DNA from 3 places in the Lysinibacillus sp. G01H genome. Region 1 is predicted to be linked to each of the others. Evidence: riboswitches for the same ligand, from Rfam matches in the RefSeq annotation. Region 1 holds a riboswitch; each other region holds the start of a gene.
The links. Region 1 has a riboswitch for S-adenosylmethionine ahead of PSR12_RS01865 (O-acetylhomoserine aminocarboxypropyltransferase/cysteine synthase family protein). Riboswitches for the same ligand answer to the same signal wherever they lie in the genome.
Positions count from the first base shown of each region.

Region 2: linked by a shared signal. The riboswitch ahead of PSR12_RS22375 (cyclase family protein) and the one ahead of PSR12_RS01865 (O-acetylhomoserine aminocarboxypropyltransferase/cysteine synthase family protein) in region 1 are both predicted to bind S-adenosylmethionine.
Region 3: linked by a shared signal. The riboswitch ahead of PSR12_RS08120 (YezD family protein) and the one ahead of PSR12_RS01865 (O-acetylhomoserine aminocarboxypropyltransferase/cysteine synthase family protein) in region 1 are both predicted to bind S-adenosylmethionine.

Region 1 covers NZ_CP118397.1:376,970-381,169, forward strand. The annotation lists gene PSR12_RS01855 (SLC13 family permease) at 1-1,124, opposite strand, end outside; gene PSR12_RS01860 (glycerol-3-phosphate acyltransferase) at 1,320-1,952, opposite strand; SAM riboswitch class I at 2,108-2,221, shown strand; gene PSR12_RS01865 (O-acetylhomoserine aminocarboxypropyltransferase/cysteine synthase family protein) at 2,338-3,639, shown strand; gene PSR12_RS01870 (hypothetical protein) at 3,971-4,200, shown strand, end outside.
Region 2 covers NZ_CP118397.1:4,404,135-4,408,334, forward strand. The annotation lists gene PSR12_RS22365 (helix-turn-helix domain-containing protein) at 231-1,802, shown strand; gene PSR12_RS22370 (YuzC family spore coat inner layer protein) at 1,917-2,321, shown strand; SAM riboswitch class I at 2,403-2,508, shown strand; gene PSR12_RS22375 (cyclase family protein) at 2,601-3,338, shown strand; gene PSR12_RS22380 (DedA family protein) at 3,369-3,965, opposite strand; gene PSR12_RS22385 (Cof-type HAD-IIB family hydrolase) at 4,027-4,200, opposite strand, start outside.
Region 3 covers NZ_CP118397.1:1,673,300-1,677,499, forward strand. The annotation lists gene PSR12_RS08105 (phosphopantothenoylcysteine decarboxylase domain-containing protein) at 1-119, shown strand, start outside; gene PSR12_RS08110 (TetR/AcrR family transcriptional regulator) at 222-824, shown strand; gene PSR12_RS08115 (DUF418 domain-containing protein) at 808-1,902, shown strand; SAM riboswitch class I at 2,073-2,168, shown strand; gene PSR12_RS08120 (YezD family protein) at 2,239-2,394, shown strand; gene PSR12_RS08125 (flavin reductase family protein) at 2,484-2,969, opposite strand; gene PSR12_RS08130 (VOC family protein) at 3,119-3,904, shown strand.

The DNA of each region.
Region 1 (4,200 bases):
CCGAGTGAACCAAAAACTTTATCTGATAACCATGCAGCACCTTGCGTATTTAGTAAAATGGTTCCTAACATAATGCCTACCGCAAAGACGATAATTGTTCCCCATGGAATATGAGGCTCAACTTCCTTCCACGAATACACACCGATTTTAGGCATTAATAGAATAGCGATAGCAATAATTGTGACTGTTGTCGTATCAAATGGATGTAGCTTTCCTTCAGTTGCCCAGAAAAATAGTAAAACTACGGATGTAATGATTAAACGAATTTCAGGAGCCTTTAATGGGCCAAGCTCTGCAAGCTGTTTTTTGATGACCTCTTTACCACCTTCGATATTGCTAGTCTCAGGTTTAATTAAAGCAATCATAATGAAAAATAAAAAGATAGACATAATAATTGAGAAGGGGGCGGCATAAAGTAGCCAAGCACCCCATGAAATATCCACATTAAATTGCTCTTGGATAAAGTTTAAAGCCACCATATTTTGAGCTGCTGCAGTCTTAATACCGATATTCCAAATGGAAACTGCTTGTACCGAAGTAATAACTAATAAGGCAGCAAGCCGACTATCACGTGGTAAACCAAAAGCTGCCACCATTCCAAGCAATATCGGTACTACTGCGCCAGCACGTGCTGTAGCAGAAGGTACAAAAAATGCGAGGACGATAGAGACTAAAATAGCGCCAAATACGATAGCTTTTGTTTTCGTTCCTACCAATGAAAGAATCCAAAGAGCAAGTCGTTTATGTAGATTAGTAATTTGCATTGCTGCCGCTAGAAAAAGAGCTGCTGCTACTAAAGCAACGGCAGAATTACTAAAGCCGCTTAAAGATAATTTTAATGCGCTAGCTGTTCCTAGCTCTGTAGTTGGATCCTCCATTGACGGAGCGAGTCCTAGTAAAACAGTTACTAGCGCAATGATCATGGCCGAGCTCACAGGATATGAAACGGCCTCTGTAACCCAAAGGATGACTGCAAAAGCTAAAATGGCTAAAGCTCGTTGCCCAGCTATAGGTAAATCACCATTATTAGGTAAAAAGGTAATAATGATTAGTAACGCGAATGCCAAGCCAATCCACAGTGGCTTTAAATTAAATTTTGTAGCTGCTTGCTTTGGGGAAGACATATTTTCTCATCCTTTCTACGATAAAAATGACGATCATTATCCATAACATCGGCCTGTATAATGTTTTATTAAGATAAGAATATGTCGATTTTATTGTAGAAAAAAATCTATGTGAAAATTGTGTTTTTTACAGCAATATGAGTAGATAAAGAGAAAATACATGGTCACAAATAATACAAAAATATCCAAAAAATATTATTTCTTTTTCTTAAAGGCAGAAGTTACTTTAGGCTCTGTGCCAATGACTAATCGTTTAATATTTTCAAGGTGCAGGATAATGGCTATGCCAAAAAGAAGAAGAGCTATAATGGTTGGGCCAATGCCAGGAATCCATAAATAAGTTGCTGTACAAAACACGAGATAAAATTCTAGAACACCAACAATTAAATAATTTGTTGCAAAGGATAAAATAACAAATAAAATAAGTGCAAATAAACCAATCTTCCAATCAACAGCAAGTAAAATACCAATGATGGAGGCAGTTCCTTTCCCCCCGTTGAAGCCCATGTAGAATGGGAAATTATGACCTAAAATAACCCCAGCAGCCATTATATAAGTAAGCAGCCAAATTTGTTCTTCTGTTAAATGAATGGCGTCAGCTAGATAAAAATGCGCACCTATAATAGCCACAACACCTTTGCCTATATCGATGAGGGCAACTAAAACGCCATATTTCCAACCAAGGGAAAGAGTAGCATTAGAGGCACCAGCATTACCGTGCCCAGCCTTTTTTAAATCAACCCCCGATAAAAATTGAGCCACTTTAGAGCCGTGAATACAGCCTATTAAATAGCCAATCATAAGAAAAATGATCACGGCCTTTACCATAAAAATACTCCTCTCAAAATTTTTTCTAAAATAGTGTATGCGTTCATATTACGTATAAGAGCAGACAGAAGTTTCGGAAAAAATAAAATTTACATGTTGACAGAAAAAAACTCTATGTTTATACTGTGTAACAACGATGGAAATTGAATCTCATACTCTTATCAAGAGCGGCGGAGGGATAGGCCCTATGATGCCCGGCAACCAGTAAGCAATGAGCTTACTAAGGTGCTAATTCCTACAGATTCTTACTTGGATCTGGCAGATAAGGGGAGGAAAACTTGCAACCGCAACCCTCTTCTTAGCTGAAGAGGGTTTTTGTTTTCTACAGAAAAATCCTCCTCATCTCCGGTACCATCGTAAAAAAATAACCATTTGGAGGTACACAATGACAAATTTTAAACCAGAAACATTGCTGTTGCATGGTGGTCAAGAGCCAGACCCAGTGACGGGTTCTCGCACAGTTCCAGTCTATCGCTCAACTGCTTTCGTATTTAAAGACACTGCTCATGCGCAACGTCTTTTTGCCTTAGAGGAAGCAGGGAACATTTACACAAGAATTACTAATCCAACAGTTGATGTGTTTGAAAAACGTGTGGCTTTATTGGAAGGTGGAACAGCAGCAGTAGCACTTTCATCTGGTGCAGCAGCTATCGCATTTTCCATTTTAAATCTAGCTGGAGCTGGTGATGAGATAGTAGCAGCTAGTTCTTTATATGGTGGTACGTATAATTTATTTGCTAACACATTACCAAACTACGGTATTAAAACAATTTTTGTAGATGAAACAAATCCAGAGAATTTCAATGCGGCGATTACTGATAAAACAAAAGCTGTCTTTGCAGAGGTTTATGGTAATCCAAGCTTAAAGGTTTTAGATATTGAAGCAGTAGCTAAAATTGCACATGATAATGGTCTACCATTAATTATTGACAGCACGTTTGCTTCTCCTTACGGTTCTACACCTATTGAATACGGTGCAGATGTTGTGGTTCATTCAGCAACTAAATGGATAGGAGGTCATGGTACAACTTTAGGGGGCGTTGTTGTAGACGCTGGTAAGTTTGATTGGACTAGCGGTCGATTCCCTGGTTTTACTGAACCAGATGCCTCTTACCATGGGTTACGTTATGGAATTGATACTGCTTCTGCTGCCTTTGCTACAAAGCTACGTGTACAATTATTACGTGATTTTGGTCCAACACTAAGTGCTGATGCTGCCTTTAATTTATTGCAAGGGTTAGAAACGCTTCATCTGCGTATCCCTAAACACAATGAAAATGCGTTGGCAGTGGCTAAGTATTTACAAAACCACCCATCTGTGGAGTATGTAAATTATAACGGCCTAGAAGATTTTCCGACACATGGGTTAGCAAAAAAATATTTAAGAAATGGCTTCGGTTCAGTGCTTACATTTGGCATCAAGGGTGGACGAGAAGCTGGGAGAAAGCTTATTGATAGCGTGAGATTATTTTCACATGTAGCAAATGTAGGTGATGCAAAGTCATTAATTATTCATCCAGCTTCCACTACACATCAGCAACTATCAGCAGAAGAATTAGTTCAAGCTGGTGTAACCGAGTCGCTCATTCGCTTATCCATCGGTTTAGAGGCAGTAGAGGATATTATTGCTGATTTAGATCAAGCCATTACACAGGCAACAACAACTGAACAAACAGTAGAAGCTTAAAGTTTAAAGCAAATGGTAGAATGTTGTGGCGTTTACGTATTTTCTCATTCGATTAGCCTCATTTGGTAATGCGTTAAACGTTGCTACATCAACCTATTATTGCACCCGTTAATTATCAGAACCTTATAAAAAAATACCAAGTAATTTTATATGTATTGTTGATTTTATTAAATCCATGGTATATACTAGGAAATAAGTTAACAGTACGAAAATTCTTTAGAAAAAAGGTTAATGTTTTCATAAGTGCTCCCCCACTTTTGAATATATAGAAGGGTAGTTGCCTAGCCAGTGACTACTCTTCCCAAAAACTGATGATAAAGGAGTGTTTAAAATGGGTAACATCTATAGTGCGCAAAACATTGTATCCTATCTAATATATGAGCTAAATGAAGGGCATGTATTTGTCAACAATAAATCCATTCAACACCTTCTTACATCAGTTGAAAGAAAATGGCAGGAAGTATTTGGTCATACAGCATTTCAAGAACGTGTTTTTACTGAAGAAGACTTTGCTGTTAAGGAAGTATTTGAGGCATATGAACAGTATGGTGTGAGCCATAT
Region 2 (4,200 bases), 660 kb from region 1:
CAAGGGGATTTAGCGTCACAGATGAGACCCTGGAGCGAACGTAAGTGAGTGAAGCGGCTCATCGGACGCCCCCTGGAAAGGACGCTGGAGGAGCGGAAATCAACCCCTTGCCTTGCTAAATGGGCTTTTTCTACTAGTCATATGATCTTTTTCAACAACATGAAGAACGCTCTTAATGAGGGCTTTCTTTGTGTTGTTATGCCAATTCAACAAAAAGGGGTGAATTATCAATGGGTAACTTAACACATGTTTATACGTTACAAAATATCTCTTATGCAATTCAATCATCAAAAAAGTTATTGATTAGTAGTGATTTCTATACACTTTTCATCGTAATGAATGGTAGCGGAAAGCTAGAAATAGATCATGACACCATTCATTTTAGTGAAGAAAAGTGCATATTGATACCGCCAAATAACACGGTTAGTATCCACATTCAAAGTGAGCACCTTTGTTTTTATCAATTACAATTCAACATTGTCAATCTCAGTAATAGTCAGAATTCACATAGCCATTTTACAAGTATCAGCGAACGACATCTTCTCCCCTTTTCACAATGTCATAGACTGCTAGAAGTCATCTATCAGAACCGGTTAGCAGAGGATGAACACACGATTTTTGAACAGCATGTGCACTTTCAAGAACTGATGTTATTGCTCTTACATCAAACCATACCCAAGCAGATGCAAAAAAATGATCGCCAATCTGTTGAACAATCCATTAACCATTTACATAAACATTATGAAAAGGAGTGGACGGTTGAACAGCTAGCACAGCTCGCTGACGTACCAAGATGGAATTATACGCGTATTTTTAAAGATATTACGGGACAAATTCCTCTTCACTATTTAACTAACATTCGTATTGAAAAAGCTAAGCAACTATTAATGACAACAAATGATCGAGTATTTGAAATTAGCCAATCTGTCGGATTTAATAATGAGTATTATTTCAATCGTCGTTTTAAAGAACATGTCGGCATCTCTCCAGGACAATATCGAAGAAATCAAGGCAGCCATCTACGTGTATTTGCACCATTCTTAGAAGATTTCTTTGTTGCCCTTGGGATTACGCCAATTGCTCAATTCAGTCATTCAAAATGGGGAAAACAAGACTATTTAGGTCTACAGGAAGTGCCAGATATCGATGTACAAAATAGAGAAATAGATCGACTCCTTTACTATAAGCCAACTTTAATTATGCTAGATTCTGGTATAGAGCGTTGGGAATCCTTTCATCATTTAGATGAGGTAGCCCCCGTCTGCCACCTCTCACACCCCGGAGAGAATTGGCAATCTACTTTATTTAAAATTGCAGATCTAACAGGAAAAACCTCTTTGATGCAAGACGTAATCCTACAATATGAAGATAAAGTACAACAAGCAAAAGGAATTCTTAGCAAATCTGTTTATGGGCAAAGTGTGGCATTTCTCCGTATTTCAGCCATTGGCATTACTCTATACGCGGGCCCTGAATGTGGCTATACGGGCCCCATTTTATATCGTGACTTAGGTTTAATGCCACATTCACTAGTATGGAGTATTCCGCACAATCAACGTAAAGTTCAACTGACATTTGCTCAATTGTTGCAATTAGATGCTGATCATTTATTTATTACCTTTGATAAACAACATTCCATTTATGAAAATGAGGAACGTGCTATTTTAAAAACTCCTACTTGGAAAAACCTAGCTGCCGTTAAAAGCAACTGTATCTATGAAGTAGACTTTTTAACATGGATGAATTATGGCATTTTATCACATAGTAAAAAAATTGATGATGTCTTGAATGTACTTGGCTAAAAGGAAGCTTACTTTAGCTTCCTTTTTAAATGTTTAGGACAAACATTGCACTGCTAATAACACCGAAAGCCGTTTGGCTACATAAGATAAGTTATCAGTTATAGGATAGGAGGAATGACCTTGTATTACAATCCTTATCCGTATTTTGTGCATCCCTATCATTATCCAACATCGCCTATCGCTAATCATTTTGCCATTAGACCCTTTTCGCAACACCTAGCAATGCCGACCAATAATCCTTTTCCACCTGTCGATACACACAAATTAAAAGCTTCAGCATCACGGATGAAGGCGATGATGCAGCAAGCCCAATTACTTACGGATAAAATAGATAGCTCCCAACAATTCGCACATGATTTAATGAATGCTGCTCAACTTTCAAATAAAACAGAGGTTGAAAAATTAATCACATCAACAGGCATTACGGTGAAATTTGAAACAAACTATACACCAGACAGTTTTATAATACGTCTTATTGATAATGATTGTTGTGGCGTCACCTTAAATTTGAATTGGTGAAAATTCCTAGTGAACTTGTAAACTATAAAAAACTATGCTAAAGTGTTTGTATTGTTATTTCTGAAAATTCTTATATTACTTTTCTTATCAAGAGAGACGGAGGGATTGGCCCGATGAAGTCTCAGCAACCAGCTAACAGTATGGTGCTAATTCCAATTGGCAAAATGATCAGCCTTGAAGATGAGAAGAAGAACTACCGTTGTTTCAAGCAGGAGTCCTCTTCTATTAGGGGACTCCTTTTTTATTTACCACTATTTTTTACAGAAAGCAGGGAAATCGATGTCTAATGAACTTTTGCAAGCATTGGAATTATTAAAATCGAAACAGTGGGTTGACTTAACACATACTTTCGGCCCTAATTCACCACATTTTTTTATGTTTGAGGACGCTAAATTTGAAACATTATTTTCTCATAAGGATGGTTTCTTCGCTCAACAATTCACGTTCCCTGGTCAATATGGCACACATATCGACCCACCCATTCATTTTGTGCGAGATACTCGCTACTTAGAAGAATTAGAACTAAAAGAGCTTGTTCTCCCCCTTGTTGTTATTGATAAATCACAAGAGGCTGCGAGCAACCATGATTTTACATTAAGTGTAGAAGATATTCTTAATTTTGAGGACAAGCATGGAGAAATTGAAGCAGGAACATTTGTTGCATTACGTACAGATTGGAGTAAGCGCTGGCCAGATAAAGAGGCTTTCAGTAATAAGGATGCAGATGGACATAACCATATCCCTGGCTGGGGTTTAGAAGCTTTACAGTTTTTACTAACAAAACGTAAGGTAAGCGCAATTGGTCATGAAACATTCGATACGGACTCTGCTGCTGATTTTCGTAAAAATGGCAAGCTAGAGGGCGAATATTTTGTGCTTGACCAAGACACCTATCAAATTGAGCTAATGACTAATTTAGACAAGCTACCTGCGAAAGGTGCTATCATCTTCAATATCGTACCTAAGCCAGAAAAAGCATCTGGCTTCCCTGTGCGCTCATTTGCTATTTTGCCATAACATAAAAGTCGGTATAGCGTATACCGACTTTTATGTTTGTCCATTTCTTTTTTTGAATAAAAAGTAAGCAATGAGCATCCCTACAATAAATAAAAGGATAAGATAGATACTATAATGAGTTAAATAGTATCCAACAAATCGCCATTTCTCTCCAAGCATCTTTCCTAATGATATAAATGTGAACGTCCAGATAAATGCCCCTATATAGGCAAAAAGCGCAAACTTTCTATAAGGATAATTATTAATAGCCGCAATATATGCTGTCAAATGGCGTACCCCTGGAATAAAATAGCCAATTAATAATAGGGTAGGTCCTATTTTTGTAAACATCTTTTTCGTAAAGTCAATTTTTTGCTCTGTAATATGAATTCTAGGGCCATATTTCTGCAATAACGGTAAGCCAAAACGATAACCAATATAGTAGCTTAAGGTAATGCCTCCAACCGCACCAATCATTGCACTGACCAAAGCAGGAATGTGTTCAAGACTTTCTCGGTAAACACTATAGCCTACATAAGTTAGAAACACCTCATCAGGAAGTGGCACCCCAACAATACCTCCAATTAGAATCACGATAATCCCAAAGTATCCGTAATGTTCAATTAGAGACTGCACGTGATGTGCCATAAATCATCCCACCTAAAATTTATTAAAATCTACCTGCTATATATAGTGTAACCTCAGCGCTCTAAATGACTTGAAGCTGACGTAAAGCAAAATTGATACCGCCATCCGTAGATTTCTTTGTAACAAAATTGGCAGCTCTTTTTAGAGCTTTACTACCATTTCCCATAGCAATTCCTACTCCTACATACTCCAACATATCAATATCATTATCCCCATCCCCAAAGGCAATCGCATT
Region 3 (4,200 bases), 1.3 Mb from region 1:
AGTCTTTATATGGGGGGGATGAACCTCATTGGATTGTACCTGCTGATGGACAGCCTCTTAAAGTAATGGGCAAGCAAAAAACAGCAGAAGCTTTAATGTTGTATTTACAAAATCAATAAATGTGAACTGTGTAGAGAAACATTTCTACACAGTTTTTTCTTGTCTAAAAGGATAGGATCCTATAATATTTACTTAACGGTCGGTAAAAAAGGAGGGTAATAATGGGAAATAAAGAACAAACTTTTCAAAAGATTATAGAAATTGCTTATGGGATGTTTGCGGAAAATGGGTTTGAAAAAACAAGCTTAGCAATGATTGCTACAGAGGTCGGTATTTCAAAACCAGCCATTTACTATTATTTTCAATCAAAAGATCAATTAATTGCTTTCATATTTGATGAATTATATAAAGAAATTCAACATGATGTCGCTGTGGATTATAAAGAGCTTTCTTCCGCTAATTTTAAGGAGGAATTACTTAAGCTAGGCTATAATTCTATTGAGGCACAGGACAAGGACCCTTATTTTAATAAAATATTTAATCAATATGTACTATTAGCAGCTCGCGATGAAAACTATAAAAGACAATTAGTAGAGCTAGAAACCAGCTTTTTAACCAGCTTTGTTGCTATCCTACGATATGGCGTACAGCTAGGAGTGCTAGAGGATACTCCCCATCTAGAAGCGAAGGCCCAGATGCTAGCCCTGGTCTATGATAATATCGGTAATTTCATGTTAACAGGCAACCAATTGAACTATCGGGCTATTTGGAAGGAGGCAGTACATAGCGTTATTCAAGGGGGCAAAAATGATAAAGGGAAATAATGATCGGCGCATTGAAGGTCTTGATTTTGCAAGAGCTCTCGCCATGCTTGGCATGTTCATTGTCAATTTTGGCGTCATAACAGGTTCTACAACGAATGGTTCAAGATGGTTAATTGCCTTCCAACATCTTTTCGAGGGACGTGCTTCGGCCGTATTTGTCATGCTAGCAGGGATAGGGACAGCCTTCATGACTCGTCAAGCTAGAGAGAGTAAGGACCCAATCCTTCTTCGTCAGAATCGACTTACTTTGTGGAAGAGGGCGCTTTTGTTATTTACGATAGGGATAATATTGTATGCGATCGGCTGGACGGGAGATATATTACATTATTATGGCGTGTATATGTTTGTTGCTGCTTGGTTGATTGCCCAATCCAAGAAAATGATGATCTTCATAATTGGTGCCATCCTTATCCTTTCACAATGGCTCCAAATTCAATTTAGTTACCTTGCTGGTTGGCATCCAACATATGTGTTACTAGAGTATCTTGATTTTTGGACACCAGCAGGATTTATAAGAAATTTGATGTTTAATGGCTATCACCCTCTATTCCCCTGGATTTGCTTCTTTCTGATAGGTATGGTAATGGGCACATTAGATTTAACAAATCATACATTAAGAAAAAACTTACTGGTGACAGGTTTATTGCTAGTTATCATGACTGAGGCTTGTTCAAGGTTATTCATTAAGCTGACAACCATTCATTTATTAGATGTAGAGAGTGCATTGTATTTATTTGATACAGGACCGATTCCACCGAATGTGATGTATGTCCTATCTAATTCGGCTTCGGCTATTGTCATCATCGTGGGCTCCATCTATCTTGTAGAGACATGTAAAAATAAAGTAATTCAATCTTTCATATTAACAGGACAAATGTCTTTAACGCATTATGTTGGCCATGTTGTTATAGGCATTGGAATACTAATTGTTTGCCAAAGGCTGGAGAACCAAACACTTGCTTTTTCCATGCTGTATGCCTGCTGTTATTTTTTAGGATGTGTCGTTGTTTCTGTATGGTGGAGGGCTAAACATCATCGAGGCCCACTTGAATTCATGATGAGGAAATGGAGCTTGTAATAAATTAATGGATTGCCATCTATTTCTCACTGACTAGGCATAAAATACTTTAGGTAAAGGGAGTCTTTTAATCTAAACGACATATTGCATAGTATTCAGCTAGGTTTTCTAATATTTTGTATTGACATTCCTATAGCAGAATTATAGAATTATTTTCAAGAAACGCAGTACTCTTATCAAGAGAGGTGGAGGGACTTGGCCCAATGAAGCCTCGGCAACCGAAAAACAGGTGCCAAATCCAACAGATGGTGTCTGAGAGATAGGAGGGGCTATCAATCAGTTTGATGCGTTGGCCTCTTTATGAACAATAAGGATAAAAAAGAAGGGGTGTATCGTATGGCTCAGTCAGTAAAAGTAGATGATAAGAAACTAGAGGCAATTGCGAAGGCGATTCAAAATCTTGAATTTGGTGAAGTGCATATTACGATTCAAGATGGTGTGATTGTGCAAATTAATAGGCTTGAAAAGCAGAGATTTCCGCAGAAAAAATAACAATGATTTCAGTAGAACTTATGTCAAACGGCCACCTATAAGCATGAAGGATTTCCTGTGCTTACAAGTGGCCTTTTTTTGTGTAAAGGCTAGCTATAAAAGCTTTTTGGTATGGGACCGATATGACGGCGATGATACAGCAAAGGCTCTTTTTGAGCATTTGTAATGTCTACGACCTGCCCAATAAAAATGGTATGGTCGCCAGCATCGATTTGCTGAAATGTTTTACATTGTAAATTAGCTGCGGTATCATGTAAAATCGGTAGTCCTAAAGAGGAAGTTGACCATGATGCTTGTGCAAAGCGATCAGGGATTTTACTAGCAAATAGTGTACATAAATGCTCTTGATCACTCGCTAAAATATTGACCGCAAAATTTGGCGCAGTCGTGAAATAGGGATGGAGCTGAGATTTTTTATCGAGTGACCACAAAATAAGGAGCGGGTCGATTGAAACAGATGCAAAGGAATTGACGGTTAAGCCAATCGGTTTTGTGTCATGACATGTCGTGACAACTGTTACGCCTGTAGGATAATTACCTAATGCCAATTTAAAAGCAGCTACTAAATCTGTCATTCAAATCACCTCTTTATGAAATTAGTGAACGGAGTTTGTAGGTAAACGAAACTTTTTTTCATATCCTACTAGTAACTCCTTTTCTTGAGTAAATTTTAAACTAATCAAACATACAGGTAAAGGTAATGGGGAAAGAAAGGGGAATGGCCATGACTTTATATTTTGATCATCTGGTTCATCAAGTGGAGTCACCAGAAAATATAAAGGTTTTCTTCAATAAACGAAATGTCCATACAGTGAATGGTGGGCAGCACACGATGTGGGGGACTTATAATACGTTAAGCTACTTTGGCTTAAGCTACATTGAACAAATTGCTATCTATGATCGTGATTTATTTGAGCAAGCGGCACAATACCCATATTCCCTACATTATACGTTTAAACGTGATCAAGAGCGCCAGGGATTTTCTCGAATTGCTCTGCGCACAAAAAATATTGACGAAGAGGGTCGACGCTTGCGAGCATTGGGCTATGAAGTATATGGACCAGATGCATGTAGCAGAACAAGACCAGATGGCACGGTGGTAGAATGGAAGCTACTGCATTTTGGTAAGCCAGATCTGCCAATTGATTTTCCATTTTTAATTGAATGGGCGGAGGAAAATGAAGAGCGTTTGGTTCAATTAAAGGCAAGTGGTGCCATTGATGTAAAACAGGCTATCACGATGGAATCCGTCCAATTCTACGTCAAGGACATGCAGGCAACAGTAAAACTGTGGCAAGAGGTGTTACAGCTACCAGTGCCTACGCAGTATGAGCAGTATATGTCACTACAGCTACCGAATATGCGTTTAGATTTCTATGAGGAAGAGAGTGCGATGGCAATGACACTTGGCCATGTCAAAGAGGGACCATTTGGTGTGACATTAAAGGATCCTAAACGAACAAAGGAAACATTAGTTTGTCCTGGTGCTTTTTATTGGATAAATCGATAATGAGAAAAAGGCTGGAACATAAGCTAAATAATCTCTAAATTAACAAAACATGACAACTAGAAAAACCGAACTATTCCAAAACACTTCGTGAGCATTTCAGTGGATAGTTCGGTATTTTTGTTGGCTGAAACACTTTTGACCCAGCCACTTTACATAGTGTTGAAAACAAAAATATCCATAGAATTTCTAATGCAGGCTACTTGCTTTCCTGTGGGCGAGCCGCTTCCTCCGCTATCGCTACAATCCACTCACTTTTTAGCAAAGGTGTTCACTACTCATTTTATCGAGAGGTGCTG